DNA from 3 places in the Falsiroseomonas sp. E2-1-a4 genome. Region 3 is predicted to be linked to each of the others. Evidence: predicted binding sites of a transcription regulator. Region 3 holds the regulator's gene; each other region holds the start of a gene.
What was found. The regulator HrcA, encoded in region 3, represses chaperone genes, less so after heat shock. The targets are predictions, from matches to a motif close to GTTNGCACTCNCNNNNNGNGAGTGCNAAC.
Positions count from the first base shown of each region.

Region 1: the regulator HrcA is predicted to act here: its motif matches at 1,886-1,914, upstream of groES (co-chaperone GroES).
Region 2: the regulator HrcA is predicted to act here: its motif matches at 4,340-4,368, upstream of groES (co-chaperone GroES).

Region 1 covers NZ_JBHMFS010000016.1:26,195-31,946, forward strand. The annotation lists gene groL (chaperonin GroEL) at 1-1,473, opposite strand, end outside; gene groES (co-chaperone GroES) at 1,546-1,836, opposite strand; gene ACFHNC_RS17225 (N-formylglutamate amidohydrolase) at 1,969-2,694, opposite strand; gene ACFHNC_RS17230 (transglutaminase domain-containing protein) at 2,691-3,500, opposite strand; gene ACFHNC_RS17235 (GlxA family transcriptional regulator) at 3,712-4,770, shown strand; gene ACFHNC_RS17240 (ring-cleaving dioxygenase) at 4,776-5,729, opposite strand.
Region 2 covers NZ_JBHMFS010000012.1:136,337-142,088, forward strand. The annotation lists gene ACFHNC_RS14810 (threonine dehydratase) at 1-937, opposite strand, end outside; gene ACFHNC_RS14815 (hypothetical protein) at 1,015-1,539, shown strand; gene ACFHNC_RS14820 (cold-shock protein) at 1,692-1,895, opposite strand; gene groL (chaperonin GroEL) at 2,207-3,853, opposite strand; gene groES (co-chaperone GroES) at 3,952-4,263, opposite strand; gene ACFHNC_RS14835 (usg protein) at 4,555-4,839, shown strand; gene ACFHNC_RS14840 (hypothetical protein) at 4,826-5,362, opposite strand; gene ubiM (5-demethoxyubiquinol-8 5-hydroxylase UbiM) at 5,427-5,752, opposite strand, start outside.
Region 3 covers NZ_JBHMFS010000001.1:256,677-262,428, reverse strand. The annotation lists gene ACFHNC_RS01335 (shikimate dehydrogenase) at 1-87, opposite strand, end outside; gene gshB (glutathione synthase) at 194-1,144, shown strand; gene ACFHNC_RS01325 (D-Ala-D-Ala carboxypeptidase family metallohydrolase) at 1,228-1,815, shown strand; gene ACFHNC_RS01320 (GlsB/YeaQ/YmgE family stress response membrane protein) at 1,819-2,070, opposite strand; gene ACFHNC_RS01315 (hypothetical protein) at 2,138-2,773, opposite strand; gene ACFHNC_RS01310 (hypothetical protein) at 2,821-3,060, opposite strand; gene hrcA (heat-inducible transcriptional repressor HrcA) at 3,330-4,376, shown strand; gene ACFHNC_RS01300 (LutB/LldF family L-lactate oxidation iron-sulfur protein) at 4,420-5,752, shown strand, end outside.

The DNA.
Region 1 (5,752 bases), on a different contig from region 3:
CGCGACCAGGTCCTTGTGCTCGCCGGCCTGGGCGTCGTAGCCCCAATTCGGATCCGGGTTGCGCAGCACGTCGCCGGCCACCACGGCGCCATCTTCGCCGGCATTGGTGGCGATCTGCCGCAGCGGTGCAGCCACCGCGCGGCGGACGATCTCGATGCCGAATTTCTGGTCGGCATCCTCGGCATTCAGGTTTGCCAGGATCAGGCTGGCGCGCAGCAGCGCCACGCCGCCGCCGGGGACGATGCCTTCCTCAACCGCGGCACGGGTCGCATGCAGCGCGTCCTCGACGCGGTCCTTGCGTTCCTTCACCTCGACCTCGGTATTGCCACCGACCTTGATGACGGCGACGCCACCGGCCAGCTTGGCCAGGCGTTCCTGGAGCTTTTCCTTGTCGTAGTCGGAGGTGGTCTCCTCCACCTGCGCCTTGATCTGGGCGATGCGCGCCTGGATCGCGTCCTTCGCACCGGCGCCATCGACGATGGTGGTGGTTTCCTTCTCGATCCGCACATGCTTGGCGGTACCGAGCATCTCGAGCGTGACGTTCTCGAGCTTCATGCCGAGATCCTCGGAGATCACCTGCGCGCCGGTCAGCGCCGCGATGTCCTCGAGCATCGCCTTGCGACGGTCACCGAAGCCCGGCGCCTTCACGGCGGCCACCTTCAGCCCGCCGCGCAGCTTGTTCACCACCAGCGTCGCCAGCGTCTCGCCCTCGATATCCTCGGCGATGATCAGCAGCGGGCGGGCGGATTGCGCGACGGCTTCCAGCAGCGGCAGGAAGGCCTGCAGGGCGGAGAGCTTCTTCTCGCAGATCAGGATGTAGGGCGCGTCCAGCTCGACCGCCATCTTCTCCGCATTGGTCACGAAGTAGGGCGAGAGATAGCCGCGGTCGAACTGCATGCCATCGACGATCTCCAGCTCGGTAGCGGCGATCTTGCCTTCCTCGATGGTGATGACGCCTTCCTTGCCGACCTTGGTCATCGCTTCTGCGATCATCCGGCCGATCTCGGCCTCGCCATTGGCGGAGACGGTGCCGACCTGGGCGATCTCGGCCTCGCTGGCAATCGGGCGGCTGCGCGCGGCAAGCTCCGCCACCAGCGCGACCACGGCGGCATCGACGCCGCGCTTGAGGCCCATCGGGCTCATGCCGGCGGCAACCGCCTGCATGCCCTCGCGGGCGATGGCCTGGGCGAGGACGATGGCGGTGGTGGTGCCGTCACCGGCGATGTCCTTGGTCTTGGACGCCACTTCCCGCACGAGCTGCGCGCCCATGTTTTCCATGCGGTCCGGCAGCTCGATCTCCATGGCGACGGAAACGCCGTCCTTGGTGATGCGCGGCGCGCCCCAGCTTTTAGCCAGCAGCACATTGCGACCCTTGGGGCCGAGCGTGACCTTCACGGATTGGGCGAGGGTGTCCACGCCGCGCAGCATCCGCTTGCGGGCATCGGCGCCGAAGCGCACGTCTTTGGCTGGCATTTTTTCAGTTCCTTGTTGGGCGCATGGCCCAGGCATGAGAGGCACGGCGTGGCGGCCCTGCGGCCGCCGGCATCAGGCCTTCATGACGCCCAGCAGGTCGGATTCCTTCAGGATCAGCAGGTCTTCCCCGTCGATCTTGACTTCGGTGCCGGACCATTTGCCGAACAGCACGCGGTCGCCGGCCTTCACATCCAGCGGCGTCAGCTTGCCATTGGCGTGGATCGCGCCCGGGCCGGTGGCGATGATCTCGCCTTCCTGCGGCTTCTCCTGGGCGGTGTCGGGAATGATGATCCCGCCGGCGGTCTTTTCCTCAGCCGCGATGCGGCGCAGCAGGACGCGGTCCTGCAGGGGGCGGAAGCTCATGGTCGGACTCTTTTGAGGATGTCGCGTCCCAACGGGGACAGCCGCGCGGGCTGGCACTCGGCCCCTCGGAGTGCCAGAGATATCGGCCTGCGCGAGGGTCCGTGCAAGTCCAAACCGTTCAGTGCGACGGTTTCAGCCCATGGTTCCCGCCAAGATGGGTGCCAAGCGCTGCGCCCAGGCCTCGATCCCGGCCGGATCGGCCAGAAGATCCTGCCGCACCTCGATCAGTGCGGCCGGGATGCCGCGCGCATCGCCATGCACCGGCACGGTGTAGTCCTCCGCCAACTCGATCCGGTAGGGCTCGTTGTCGCCCACCGTCAGCGCGGGGTCCTGGCGCAGCCCGGCGATCAGCGCGGTGCCGAAGCCGGTGGCCTCGCCATACAGTACGCCGGCCTGCCAGGGGCGGGGCATGCCGTGGAACACCGGGGTGAAGCTGTGCACGCCAAGCAGGAAGCGCGTCGGCCGCGCATCCAGGAAGCGCGCGATGCGGTGCTGGAAGGGCCAGAAATAGTCGTCCTGACGCTGCGCCACCTCCGCCGCCGTCAGCCCCTGGTTGCCGGGGATGTCGGTCGCCTCACTGCGCAGCGGAATGCTGCTGGGCACGCCGGGCGGGCGGTTGCAGTCGATCAGCAGCCGCGAATAGCCGGACAGGAACAGAGGCGCATCCAGCAGCGCCGCGAGCCGTCCGGCCAGCGCCGCCGCGCCGACGTCCCAGGCGATGTGGCGCTGCAGCTCCGCCGGTTGCAGGCCCAGCGCGTTGTAACGCGCCGGGATGTGGTTGCTGGCATGCTCGCAGACCAGCACCAGTGGCGAGGCGCCGTTCTCATTCACCACGCTGACGGCGGGCGGACCACTCAAGCCGGAACCTCATCGGTGAAGACCTGGAAATCGGTCATGGTGCACTGGCCGAAGGTGGTGGTGATGGCGACATCCGTCGCATCCCGCCCGCGCGCCATCAGGATGCGACCGATGCGCGGCGTGTTGTTGCGCGCATCGAAGGTGTGCCAGGCGCCGTCCAGATACACCTCGAACCAGGCGGCGAAATCCATCGGGCCGTAGGGCGGCGGCATGCCGATGTCACCCAGGTAGCCGGTGCAGTAGCGCGCCGGGATGTTGACGCAGCGGCACAGCGTGACGGCCAGATGCGCGAAGTCCCGGCAGACGCCGACCTGTTCCCGATGCGCGTCATGCGCGCTGCGGGTGGCGCTGGCCTTCATGTAGTCGAACTTGATGTGGTTGTGGGCGTAGTCGCAGATGGCCTGCACCCGCGCCCAGCCTTCCGGCCCCTGGCCGAACTGCGCCCAGGCGAAATCGCCCAGCTTGTCCGTGTCGCAGTAGCGGCTGCCCAGCAGGTAGACCAGCGCCTCATCCGGCAGATCCTCCACCCGGTGCTGGCGGGCATAGGGGAGCAGCGGGTCTGGCCGCCCGGTATCCTGCACCAGCAGACGGGTCGAGATCACCAGCCGCCCGGCGGGGGCGACGATGCGCGTGCAGGTGTTGCCGAAGCCATCCCGGTAGTGCCGGGCGGGGATGGCCGGCTCGAAAGTGACCTGGTGCGGGCCGATCAGGTCCGGGGTGCGGGACGGATGCGGGCTGATCATCAGCAGCATCGGGGTCGGCTGCGGGCATTCGTAAGTGATCTGGCAGCCGGCGCTGATGCGCATGGCGGACTCCTTGAGTGAAAGATGACGTTGGCGCCGAAACGCAATGACGTGAACGAAATGAAATCGCGCGGGTTCCCCGCATTGGGCCGAGGCGGGTCCCCCGCTTGAGCCAGGTCGGGACCCCCGCGGGAATCCAGGGCGGGTCCCCCGCATTTGGGCCGCAGCCGCCGGTAGACAGCGCCAGGTCGGGGCGCCACCATGACGTGTCCAGATGACAAGCACGCCAACCAGCCGCTTCCCCGCTTCCGGGCCACCAGACCCTCGCGGGCCGGTGGCACGTGATGGGCTGGGGCTGAAGCCCGGCGCGGCGCCGCTGCGGGTCGGCTTCGTCCTGATACCCGGCTTTCCGATGCTGACCTATGCCTGTTCGGTGGAGCCCTTCCGCGCCGCGAATGATCTGGCCGGCGCCGAGCTCTACCGCTGGGTGCATATCTCGCCGGATGGCCTGCCGGTGCGCGCGTCCAACGGCGTGTCCATCGTGGCGGAACAGGGCACGGACCAGCCCGGCCAGGTGGATGCGCTGTTCGTCTGCGCCGGCGGCAACCCCGCGGGCTTCGAGGATGCCGTAACGCTGGCCTGGCTGCGGGCCGAGGCGGCGCGCGGCATCCGCATCGGCGGCGTCTCCGGCGGCCCCTACATCCTGGCTCGTGCCGGGCTGCTGGCGGGTTATCGCTGCACCGCGCATTGGGAATACATTCCGGCCATGGCGGAACGCTTCCCCAGCCTGACCCTGACCCGGTCGCTGTATGAGGTGGACCGCGATCGCAGCACCGCCTCCGGCGGCACCGCGGCGCTCGATATGATGGTGGCGCTGATCGCCGCGGCGCACGGGCGCGCCCTGGCCCTCGCCGTGGCGGACTGGTTCCTGCACACCAGGCCGCGCGCGGGGGATGAGCCGCAGCGGATGAGCCTGCGCGAACGCTACGACACCGGTCACCCCAGCCTGCTGGCGGTGCTGGACCAGATGGAGCGCGCCATCGAGGACCCGCTGCCGCGCGACGCGCTGGCCGAATCCGCCGGACTTTCGGTGCGGCAGTTGGAGCGGCTGTTCCGCAGCCATCTCGGCTGCACCATCGGCGCGCATTACCTCGGCCTGCGGCTGGACCATGCCAGGCGATTGTTGCAGCAGACCGCGCTGTCGGTGCTGGAGGTGGCGATGGCCAGCGGCTTCGTCAGCGCGGCGCATTTCTCCCGCGCCTATGCCGCGCGCTTCGGCCGCCCGCCGCGGCTGGATCGCGGCGGGCCTGGGCGCGCAGTAAAGCGGGCCTGACCGTCTCACCGCGTCGAGAGCGGCTTCAGCCCGCGTTCGATCTCGGCGCGGCGCGGCTCCAGGAAGGGTGGCAGGGCGAGGCTTTCCCCCAGTTTGTCCATCGGCTCATCGGTGGCGAAGCCGGGGCCGTCGGTGGCAATCTCGTAGAGGATGCCGTTTGGCTCCCGCGTGTACAGGCTGCGGAAGTAGAAGCGATCGACCGGGCCGCTGGAGGGGATGCGCAGGCGCTGCAGGCGATCCACCCAGCCCTCATACTCATCATCCCGCACCCGGAAGGCGACATGATGAACGCCGCCGGCGCCGGGGCGGGCCTGCGGCAGATGCGGCTCCACCCGCACATGCAACTCCGCCGCCGGGCCGCCCTCACCCATCTCGAAGACATGGATGCGGCTGCGCGGATCATCCGGCGCCGGGTGGTCGCCGGCCGGGCGCATCGCCATCACCTGCGTCAGGAACAGGGCGGTGGGGGCGAGGTCCGGCACGCTGAGGGTGATGGGACCGAGGCCGCGGATCTGGTGCTGCGCCGGCACCGGGCTGCGATCCCAGGGGTGGAAGGGGCCGGTGCCACCATCATCCAGCAGCGTCAGGCGCTGGCCCTCCGGATCCTCGAAATCGAGCTGCTGGCGCCCCGCCACAAGCTGCACCGGGCCGTGCTTCACGCCGTGTTCCGTGAACCGCGCGGCCCAGTAGGCGAAGGTCTCGGCGCCGGCGATGCGCAGCGCGCTGCGCGTAATAGCCTGGGTGCCGCGCCGTTCCGGCCCGACCGGCCAGTCGAAGAAGGTGAGGTCGGTGCCCGGGCTGGCCAGGCCATCGGCGTAGAACAGGTGGTAGGCGCTGACATCATCCTGGTTGACCGTCTTCTTCACCAGCCGCATGCCGAGGATGCGGGTGTAGAAGTCGTGATTGCCCGGCGCATCGGCCGAGACCGCGGTCAGGTGATGGATTCCGTGAAGCTGCATCGTCGATTCCTTCATCATCTGCC
Region 2 (5,752 bases), on a different contig from region 3:
CACGAAACAGGTCCAAATCGATATTGCCGCCGCACAGGATGGTGGCGACGCGCTTGCCGGCCATCCGGTCCCGCTCCTGCATCAGCGCGGCAAGTGGCGCGGCGCCGGCGCCCTCCGCCAGATTGTGCGTGTCCTGCCAATAGGCGCGGATCGCGTCCGCAATCTCGGCATCGGTCACCGTCAGGATGCGCGCGGCGCCCTTGGCGATGATGGCCAGCGCCGCCGGGTCCGGCACCCGCGTTGCCATGCCATCCGCCAGCGTCTCCGCCCGCGCCGTCGTCACCACCCGGCCGGCGGCAAAGCTGCGGGCGTAGGAATCGGCGCCGGTGCTCTGCACGCCGATGATCTCGGTGGTCAGGCCCAGCAGGTCGCGCGCCATGATGCAGCCGCAGATGCCGGAACCAAGGCCGATCGGCACATACAGCGCATCCAGCTTCGGTGCCGCGCGGAACAGCTCCAGCGCATAGGTGGCCACCCCACACACCAGGTCCGGCGCGAAGGAGGGTGCGAATTCCAGCCCCTGTTCCGCCGCCAGGGCCATGGCGTGTTCCCGCGCCACGTCGAAATCCGCGCCATGTTCCACCAGCCGGGCGCCCTGGGCGCGCATCGCGGCGTTCTTCTCGCGGCTATTGCCCTCCGGCACCACGATCGTCACCGGCACCCCGAGCCGCTGCCCGGCAAAGGCCAGGGACTGCCCGTGATTGCCCCGGGTTGCGGAGATGATGCCCGGCACAAGCGGCCGTTCCCGCTTCAGCCGTTCCATGAACACCAGGCCGCCGCGCACCTTGAAGGCGCCGGTCGGCGTATGGTTTTCGTGCTTCACCCAGACCTCCGCCCCCGCCCGCTGCGCCAGCAGCGGCCAGGCATATTGCGGCGTTGGCGGGAAAACCCCGTGGACCAGTCTCGCGGCGGCCTCAAGCGCGGGCAGGTCGAACACGCAATATCCTCCTTTTGGAAACATTGGCCGGCGGCCTGCGTTCCTCGTGCTGACGCAGCATAAGGAAGCAGGACGCCATGGCCATCAAGGTGGACAGCAGTCAGTGGACAGGCGAATCCGGCGGCGTGAAGGCCATGCCGGTGGTCTGGGGCGAATTTGCCGATGAGGCATCCCGTGATGCCGCGGTCGCGCAGTTGCGCGGCGAGGGCGTGCGGCACAGCGCCACGACGACCGACCCCAACCCGCCCGTGGATCAGCCGGATGAAGATCCGGAGGGCGCGGACCTCCGCAACCGCCGCCAGCTCGGCGTCGGCGTCGCCATGGCGGCAAGCGCGATGGGGGCTGCCGGGCTCGTGGTGGCCAGCGGCGGCGCCCTGCTGCCGGCGGTTGTCGCCGCCGCGGCGGCCGGAACCGGGGCCGGTGTGGCCGGCGAAGCCGTTGCATCCGCCGTCAGCGAGACGCCGGAGGAGCCGACCCAGCGGCTGCCACCGAGCGATGCGCCGGCGATCGGGCTACGCGCGCCGGACGAGGCCACCCAGCACGCCGCGGAATCGACGCTGCGTGATTTGGGCGCGATCCGGGTGGTGGTGGATTCTGACTGAACCGCCGCGTCGAAAAAGCCGCGCATCGAACCGGGTGTGAATACGGATCGCGCCGGGCAAAAAAGAAGGGCGGGAACCCCCGCCCTGCCAGGTCGATCCTGGGCGTGTCCCCGCCCGAGGCGGCGCGGCGCGCTTGCGCCGCAGGCCAGATCCTACAGGGGGCGGAGGTTGATGGCCGCGGCCTTGCCGCGTTCCATTGCCACTTCGTAGGAGACCTTCTGGCCCTCATTCAGGCCTTGCAGCCCGGCCTTCTGCACGGCCGTGATGTGCACAAACACATCCTTGCCGCCATCCTGCGGGACAATGAAGCCGAAGCCCTTCGTCGCGTTGAACCACTTCACAGTGCCAGTCGCCATGCGAACCGGGCTCCTTCCAGACAAGCTCACCCAGACGCCGATCGCCCGGGCGGGGCGCCATGCGGCGGCGGAACCTGTGGAGCGGCCCCGGGGTATGGTCCGGAAGGCACGGTGAGGCGAGCCGTACGCGATGACAACGACAGCATGCTGGCTCGTGTAACAGCGAGTCAAAGGTGACCCGCTGGCGGTCACGGCGTTGTCAGAATTGTGTCTGCATGACGAAAAAAAAGAGGCGGACCCTGCGGCCCGCCTCCCTTCTTCGGCAAAATCCTGCTCGCAATGGCAGCCGGTTGCCCGGCTGCCGGTCGCGATCAGAAGTCCATGTCGCCGCCCATGCCGCCCATGCCGCCGCCGCCACCGCCGGCCGGAGCCGACTTCGCCGGACGCTCGGCCACCATGGCTTCGGTGGTGATCAGCAGGGACGCGACGGAGGCCGCATCCTGCAGCGCCGTGCGCACGACCTTGGTCGGGTCGATGATGCCGGCGTCCACCAGGTTCTTGTACTCGTCCTTCTGGGCGTCGTAGCCGAAGGTGTACTCGTCGCTGCGCAGCACTTCACCCGCAACCACGGCGCCATCCTTGCCGGCGTTCTCGGCGATCTGCTTCAGCGGCGCCTGGATGGCGCGGCGAACGATCTCGATGCCGACCTGCTCGTCGCTGTTCGCACCCTTCAGGGTGTGCAGGTTGGTGCTGGCGCGCAGCAGCGCGGTGCCACCGCCCGGCACGATGCCTTCCTGAACCGCGGCGCGGGTCGCATGCAGCGCGTCGTCAACGCGATCCTTGCGCTCCTTCACCTCGACCTCGGTCGAGCCGCCGACGCGGATGACGGCGACGCCACCAGCCAGCTTCGCCAGGCGCTCCTGCAGCTTCTCACGGTCGTAGTCCGAGGTGGTCTCCTCGATCTGCGCCTTGATCTGCTCGCAACGGCCCTGGATCTCGGTCTTCTCGCCGGCGCCGTCGACGATCGTGGTGTTTTCCTTCTCGATCTTCACCAGCTTGGCGCGGCCGAGCATGGCGAGGGTCACGTTCTCGAGCTTGATGCCGAGATCCTCGGAAATCACCTGGCCACCGGTCAGGATCGCGATGTCTTCCAGCATCGCCTTGCGGCGATCACCGAAGCCCGGCGCCTTGACGGCGGCGATCTTCAGGCCACCACGCAGCTTGTTCACGACCAGGGTCGCGAGCGCCTCGCCCTCGACGTCCTCGGCCACGATCACCAGCGGGCGACCGGACTGCACGACGGCTTCGAGCAGCGGCAGCATCGGCTGGAGCTGGGAGAGCTTCTTCTCGAAGATGAGGAGGTAGGGGTTCTCCATCTCCGCGATCATCTTCTCCGCATTCGTGATGAAGTACGGGGAGACGTAGCCGCGGTCGAACTGCATGCCCTCGACGACATCGAGCTCGGTCTGGATGGACTTGGCTTCCTCGACGGTGATGACACCCTCGTTGCCAACCTTCTCCATCGCCTTGGCGATCATCTCGCCAATCTCGGACTCGCCGTTGGCGGAGAGGGTGCCGACCTGCGCCACTTCGGCGGAGGTGGTGATCTTCTTCGTCTTGGCTTCCAGCTCGGCGACGATCTGGATGACCGCCTTGTCGATGCCGCGCTTCAGGTCCATCGGGTTCATGCCGGCGGCAACCGCCTTGGCACCCTCACGGACGATCGCCTGCGCCAGGACGGTCGCGGTGGTCGTGCCGTCGCCGGCCGTGTCGTTGGTCTTCGAGGCCACTTCGCGCACCATCTGCGCGCCCATGTTCTCGAACTTGTCGGCCAGCTCGATCTCCTTGGCGACGGTGACGCCGTCCTTGGTGATGCGCGGCGCGCCGAAGCTCTTGTCGATGACGACGTTGCGGCCCTTGGGGCCCAGCGTCACCTTCACGGCGTCGGCCAGAATGTCCACGCCGCGAATCATCTTCTCGCGCGCGGAGGCGCCGAACTTAACGTCTTTAGCTGCCATGGTGATAAATCCCAATCAATCCGTTGAGGAAACCAAGCGAAGTATTGGCCGAGCGGCAGGAGACGGGGCGCGGTGTCCTGCGCCCCTTTCCGCCGTCGTCAGGCCGCCTTCGCCACGGAAGGGGTGTCGAGGATGCCCATGATGTCGGACTCCTTCATGATGAGGAGCTCCTCGCCATCGAGCTTCACTTCGGTGCCCGACCACTTGCCGAACAGGATGCGGTCGCCGGCCTTCACGTCGAGCGCGCGGAGCTCGCCCTTGTCGTTCAGCGTGCCGGAACCGACGGAGATGACTTCTCCCTCCTGCGGCTTTTCCTTGGCGGTGTCGGGGATGATGATGCCGCCCTTGCTCTTCTCTTCGGCCGTAACGCGGCGGACGAGAACGCGGTCATGCAGTGGACGAAAGCCCATGGACTTCTCCTGTCGCTTCCAGTGATTGGCAAGCTCTTCCGGAGATAACAGCGGCCAGCGAACCCGATCCGGCGCCGCTAGCACTCCCCCCAGAGGAGTGCCAGCGATGTAGGCCAGCACCCGCGAAACGTCAAGTCTCGGCAGCACTCTCCGAGTGCGAGTGCTAACACATTGTTTGCGAAGGTTTTTCTTGCAAAGCCAGCCTCCCTCCATGCCATGCTGACCTGCCTCGGAGGTGCCTTTGCCCCCGGGACACGCGCAATGGCCCAGGCAGGGCCGGGAAGGAGCACGATGGAACTCGCTGGCCTCGAACGCTTCGCAAACCCCGCTGCGGCGCCCGATTGGCGCCTGACCACGGCGGAAATCCTGTACCACATGCCGGACCATCCCGGGCTGCTGCAGACCTTCATCTGGCAGAAGCACGACTTGGCGCCGAGCTTCCCGGCGCTCGGCCAGTTCCTGGCCTTCTGGCAGCGCGAGATCGAGGGGCCGCTGCATTCCGTCCGCGTCGCCTCCACCGCCCTGATCAGGCCGGCGGAGCTGCGCTATGCCGGCGGGCAGTTCATCCTGCACTGAGTTCCGGAGACAACGCCGGCAGGGCCGCGGCCAGCTTCGCCTCGAATTCGCTGGCCCGGCCCTTGCCGAGCACGGTGTTGTAATACGCCTTCCAATAGGCGCCCATCGCCCGCACATCGCCCGCCGCCGGCGGCGCGCCCGGCGCGCGACGGAACCGCAGCCGCGCCATCACCGCGGCATAGACGTGGTTGTGCACCAGAAGCTCCGCCTTCGGCCGGCCCACCGCGGCGCCCGGAACCGCCCGCACGCGCGCCGCAAGCGCCGGGCGGAAGGTCAGGAAGGTCGCCCAGATATCGTCATGCGTTGCCGGCTCCATCTGGAAATAGCCCAGCGCCGGCCCGCGCGTGCCGTCCCGGTTGGCCAATTGGCGCAGATGCCGCAGGCCGCTTTCCTGCAATGCGGTGCCGAGCAGCAATTGCCGCACCCCCGCCAGCCGCTCCGGCGGATCCAGCGCCAGCGCCACCAGCGCCGGGTCGATCACCTGTGCGGTGAAAGGCCCGGGTGTCCAGACGGTCTCGGCCATGGCGCGCCTCCCTGCAACGGGATGGCGACATAGCCGATCATAGGAAAATATTCAAGACTTCATTTCAGCTCCGCAGCCGCGCCGCGGGGCCCAGACGCGGTGCCGCATCCATCAGCCCGGCGACGATCGCCCGCCGCACCGGCGCCAGCACGGCCCCTGCCCCGATGAGTGCGGCGCGGGCCAGGCGGGCCGGGGCGCGGTCATCCGAATACAGCCGCGCCACCGCATTGGTCGCCACGAACAGCGGCAGCGTCGCCCGCCGATGGGCGCCGGCATAGCGGAACAGCCCCGCCACCGCCCCCGGATCGCTGGCGCCGCGGATCGCGCCGGCCAGGATCTCGGCGCCCGACAGTCCGAAATTGAAGCCATGCGCCGTCACCGGATGCATCC
Region 3 (5,752 bases):
ATAGCCATGCAGCCGCGGCGAGCGGGAATGCGCCACCGGCCAGCCCAGCACCCCGGCCTTGCGGGCCTTTCCGGAGAGGATGTTCATTCCCGTGAAGTGCCCCGCCGCCGCCGCGCCGGTCAATGCCCGCGACCTCCCTCTTTCAACCGGGCGCCGGCAATGCGACAGGAGGGGCCGAAACGGAGAACCCCCCATGGCGCGCAGCCTCAAGGTCGCGGTCCAGATGGACCCCATCGCCTCCATCAACATCGAGGGTGACAGCACCTTCGCGATGATGCTGGAAGCCCAGTCCCGCGGCCACGCGCTGTGGCACTACCATGTGCGGGATCTGGCGCTGCTCGGCGGCCAGGTGCTGGCGCAGGCCCAGAAGGTCGAGGTGCGGCGGGAGAAGGGCAACCACTTCACCCTGGGCGCTGCGGAGGAGCTGGATCTCGGCCAGGTGGATGTGGTGCTGATGCGCCAGGACCCGCCCTTCGACATGGCCTACATCACCGCCACCCACATCCTGGAACACATCCACCCGAAGACCCTGGTGGTGAACGACCCGGCCAGCGTGCGCAACGCGCCGGAGAAGCTGTTCGTCACCCATTTTCCGGAACTGATGCCCGAGACGCTGGTGACCGCCGATGTCGGGCAAATTCGGAAATTCCGCCAAAAGCACGGCGACATCATCATCAAGCCGCTGTTCGGCAATGGCGGCGCCGGCGTCTTCCACCTGCGCCCCGAAGACCCGAATATGAATGCGCTGGTGGAAATGTTCACCGAGCGGTCGCGGGAGCCGCTGGTGATCCAGAAATACGTCCCCGCCGTGCGGGAGGGCGACAAGCGTATCATCCTGGTGGACGGCGTCGCCATGGGCGCCATCAACCGCGTGCCCGCGGCCGGTGAGGCGCGGTCCAACATGCATGTGGGCGGCAAGGCCACCCCGACCGTGATGACGGACCGCGAAAAAGAAATCTGCGCGGCGATCGGGCCGGAATTGCAGGCGCGCGGCATGATCTTCGTCGGCATCGACGTGATCGGCGGCTATCTGACCGAGATCAACGTCACCTCCCCCACCGGCCTGCAGGAAATCGCCCGCTTCGACGGCGTGCATCTGGAGCGTGCGCTGTGGGACGCGATCGAAGCCAAGGTCTCGCCGTGAAACACAAGGCACCGCACCGCAACGCGGACTGAAATCGCCGCGCGACCCGTCCCGCCCATGCTGCGGGGCGGGAGGACAGGGCGATGTCGGACTACAACACGAAGTTCGCTTCCCGCATCGGCGCGGTGGGGCTGAAACATTTCAACGCCTCGGAACTGCTGTCGCGGACCGCGGGCAAGAACAAATTCGGCACGAAGAACAGCAAGCCGCCCGAGAAGCTGTGGGACAACATCATCCCCACCATCATCGTGCTGGATGCGCTGCGGGAACATCTCGGCAAGACGATCAACCTGGTCAGCATCTATCGCAGCGAGGCCTACAACCAAGCCTCATCGGACAGCAGCACGGGCTATACCGGCCGCGCCAAGACCAGCCAGCACATGGCCTTCACCGCCATCGACTTCAAAGTCGCCGGCATGGCCTGCACGGAGGTCGAGAAGATCCTGAAGGAGTGGAGCAATTCCGGGAAGATGTTCCATTCCCCGGTGATGTTCGAACGGAAGGCGGAGAAGGTCGCCGCCGGCAACATCCCCTTCGGAGAGTTGCCGCGGCTGTGGAAGCTGGGCCCCTTCGGCGTGTGGTTCGCCTTCAAGGGCTACATCCACGCCTATCCGTCCGAGAACTTCACCCACATCGACACCCGCGGCATGACCAGCAAGATGTCGGAGTGAAGCTCAGCCGCGGCGCCCGGCCACTGCCCGGAACACCGCCAGCACCAGCACCGCGCCGACCACCGCGCCGATGAAGCCCGCACCCTCCCCGGCCCGGTACCAGCCGATCGCCTGGCCCAGCCAGGTCGCCACCACGGCGCCCAGGATGCCGAGCAGGATGGTGATGATGAAGCCGCCCGGGTCCCGCCCCGGCATCAGGAATTTTGCCAAGGCGCCGGCCAGGAAGCCGATGATGATCGTCCAGATGAAACCCATGTCGTCGTAGCTCCGCGTGATATCGATGAAAGCGCCGCAGGGCGCGCGGGTTCCCCGAACGAAAATCCTACCGGCGGCACACCAGGCGCGGACGTGCGCCGGCGCCCGGTGGGATCACCAGCCGCGCCCGCAACCCCGGCGCGCATAGCCCGGCCACCACCCTTGGCGCCAGCGCCGCACCCTGCGCCACCCGCACCCGCGTGTGATAGGCGAGGCCCCGGCCCGGCTCGGCCGAATGATACTGCGCCACCGCCTCCGCCCAACTCGCCGTGCGGCCGCGCAGCTCCCGCAGGAAGCGCACGGCATAGGCAACGTTGCTGGGCGGGTGGAAGGCCTGGGTAAGGTCCGGAAAGGCCTCCGGGTGATAGACCAGGTTCACCTGCATGCAGCCGACATCGATGGAACGCCGGCCATCCTCGCGCAGCGCCTGCACCGTCTCCACCGCCTCGGTCGCGGTTTCCGGGAAGATGCTCTCGCCGCCGGCATTCAGCGCGAAGGGCCAGGGGGCGGCGCCGCCACCGGGGCGGGCGCGGCTGCTTTCGACCCGGGCGATGGCCAACAGCAACCCATCCGGGATGCCGCTCCGGGACTCCGCGGCCGTGATGGCGCGGGTGCAGGCGGTCCAGGGATCATCCACGGCGACCTGGGCCGACAGGCCCGACGACCAGGTGAGCAGCGCGAGGAGGAGGGCAAGGCGCAGCATGGCCGCCACCTGCCCGCCTTGCCCGCGGGGCGTCAACCGTGCCGGGTTCAAAGCCAGGCGATCGGCACCTCCATCCAAGTCCGGGAACCAGTCAGGAAGCCGGTCAGGAAAAACGCCGGCTCGACCGGCCCGACCAGCAGCAACAGGCCCAGCCCGACCGCCGCGACGGAGGCCAGCAGCAGCGCCACCATCCGCCCGGCCCCCCGCACCGGCGCCACAAGCAGGGAGGACAGCACCCCCGCCCCGCCCGCCAGCAGCAGCGATGCCGCCGCGAACACCGCTGTCATTCGCACCCAAGCCCGCCCCATGTCGCGACCCCCGTGTTGCCGCAGGCTAGCCCGGCCGTTGTAACCGCCATGTGGCGCAATCATGTCGAAAGCTTGCCACCGGGGCAGCGCCGCCCGACATAGGGCGATGATGCCCGACGGGCACGCCCCGGCGCGGTTGACCCGGCCACATCCCGCCCCCTAGCGTCATCCCTTTGCAACTTCACGGTTTGGGACATGCCCCTATGGGTCCAATCGCCAGGCCGCCGCGACCCACCGGGTCGCCCGCGATGAGCCCCTTGCCACCCGGGCTGGACGACCGCAGCGCGGCGATCTTCCGGGAGCTGGTGGAAACCTACGTCCAGACCGGGGAGCCGGTGGGGTCCCGCACCCTGTCGCGCCGGCTGCCGCACGCCCTGTCCCCGGCCACCATCCGCAATGTCATGGCGGATCTGGAGGATGCCGGGCTGCTGTTTGCCCCGCACACCTCCGCCGGGCGGCTGCCGACGGAACGCGGGTTGCGGCTGTTCGTGGACGGTTTGCTGCAATTCGGCGCCCTGCCGGAGGAGGAGCGGGACGCCATCGCCGCCCGCTGCGCCGCCGGCGGCCGGTCCTTGCAGGAAACGCTGGGCGAGGCGAGCCAGATGCTCTCGGGCCTCGCCGGCGCCGCGGGGCTGGTGGTGGCGCCCAAGCGGGAAGCGCCGGTGCGGCATATCGAATTCGTGGCACTCGGCACCGGGCGGGCGTTGGTGGTGCTGGTGACGGCCGATGGCCAGGTGGAGAACCGCGTCATCGAGGTGCCGCTCGGCCTGCCGCCTTCCGCCCTGCAACAGGCCAGCAACTACCTGAACGCCCGCCTTTCGGGCCGCACGCTGGAGGAAACCCGCGGCACGGTGGCGGAGGAGATCGCCGCCAACCGCACGGCGCTGGACGCCCTGACGCAGCAGGTGATCGAGGCCGGGCTCGGCACCTGGGCCGGCGGCGCCGGCGGGTCGCTGATCCTGCGCGGCCAGGCCAAGCTGTTGCAGAATCTCGGCCTGGACCACGCCCAGCGGGTGCAAGAAATCCAGGCGCTGTTCGAGCGGCTGGAAGCGCAGGAGACGATGCTGCGGCTGCTCGACCTGGCCCAGCGCGGGGAGGGGGTGCAGATTTTTATTGGTGCCGAGAGCGGGTTGTTCGACAGCGCCGGCCTGTCCATGGTCGTCTCGCCCTTCCGCAACGGGGCGGAGCAGATCGTGGGCGCCATCGGCGTGATCGGGCCGACGCGCATCAACTACGGGCGGATCATCCCGGTGGTGGATTACACGGCGCGGGTGATCGGGCGGCTGCTGGGCTAGCAGGCGCGATCTAAGCTATATCTGCGGCGAGCAGGAGAGCACCTTGGTCCACATCACCTCCCCCGCCTTCAAGGCGAATGCCGCCCGCGCCCTGGCCGATGCCGGGCTGCAGAAGGCGCTCGATCGCAGCAAGAGCACCTCCCACGGCAAGCGCGCCGCCGCGGTGGCCGCCCTGCCGGAGTTCGAGCAGCTGCGCGACATCGGCCGCGACATCAAGAACCACACCCTGGCGAACCTGGATTTCTACCTGGAGGCCTATGCCGCCCAGGTGGAGCGCGCCGGCGGCACCGTCCATTGGTGCTCGACCGCCGATGAAGCCCGCGCGGCGGTCCTGAAGATCTGCCGCGACAAGGGCGCGCGCACGGTCACCAAGGGCAAGTCGATGATCTCCGAGGAGCTCGGCATCAACGAGCATCTGGAGGCCCATGGCATCGAGCCGGTGGAAACCGACCTCGGCGAGTACATTTTGCAGATTCGCAAGGAACCGCCGAGCCACATCATCGGCCCGGCTTTCCATCTCAATCGCGAAGACTGGGAAAAGACCTTCCGGGAGATCCATACGGAACTTCCGAAGGACCGCGTGTTCCACGAACGTAGCGACATCATGGCCGAAGCCCGCACCAAGCTGCGGTCGCGCTTCCTGGCCGCCGATGTCGGCATCACCGGCGCCAACTTCCTGATCGCCGAGACCGGCAGCAACGTCATCGTCACCAACGAAGGCAATGGCGACCTGACGCAGACGCTGCCCAAGACGCACATCGTGCTGGCCAGCATCGAAAAGGTCGTGCCGACGCTGGAGGATGCGACCAGCCTGCTGCGCCTGCTGGCGCGGTCCGCCACCGGCCAGGATTTTTCCGTCTACACCACCTTCTCCACCGGCATCCGGCGCGAAGCCGACCTGGATGGGCCGGAGGACTACCATGTGGTCCTGATCGACAATGGCCGGTCCAACATGATCGGCACCGATTTCCAGGAAATGCTGCGCTGCATCCGCTGCGCCGCCTGCATGAACCACTGCCCGGTCTATGGCGTGGCCGGCGGGCATGCCTATGGCTGGGTCTATCCCGGCCCGATGGGCAGCGTGCTGACCCCGACGCTGATCGGCATCGACAAGGCCGGCAACCTGCCGAACGCCAGTACCTTCTGCGGCAAATGCGAAAGCGTCTGCCCGGTGAAGATCCCGCTGCCAAAACTGATGCGGCATTGGCGCGAACGCGAATTCGAGCGGCATCTGTCGCCGCAATCCGTCCGCTCCGGCCTCGCCTTCTGGGCCTGGTTCGCCAAGCGGCCCGGCATGTACCGGATGGCGACCAGGCTCGGCATCGGCGCGCTGTCGCTGCTCGGCCGCGGCAAAGGCGCCTTCAAGTCGCTGCCGC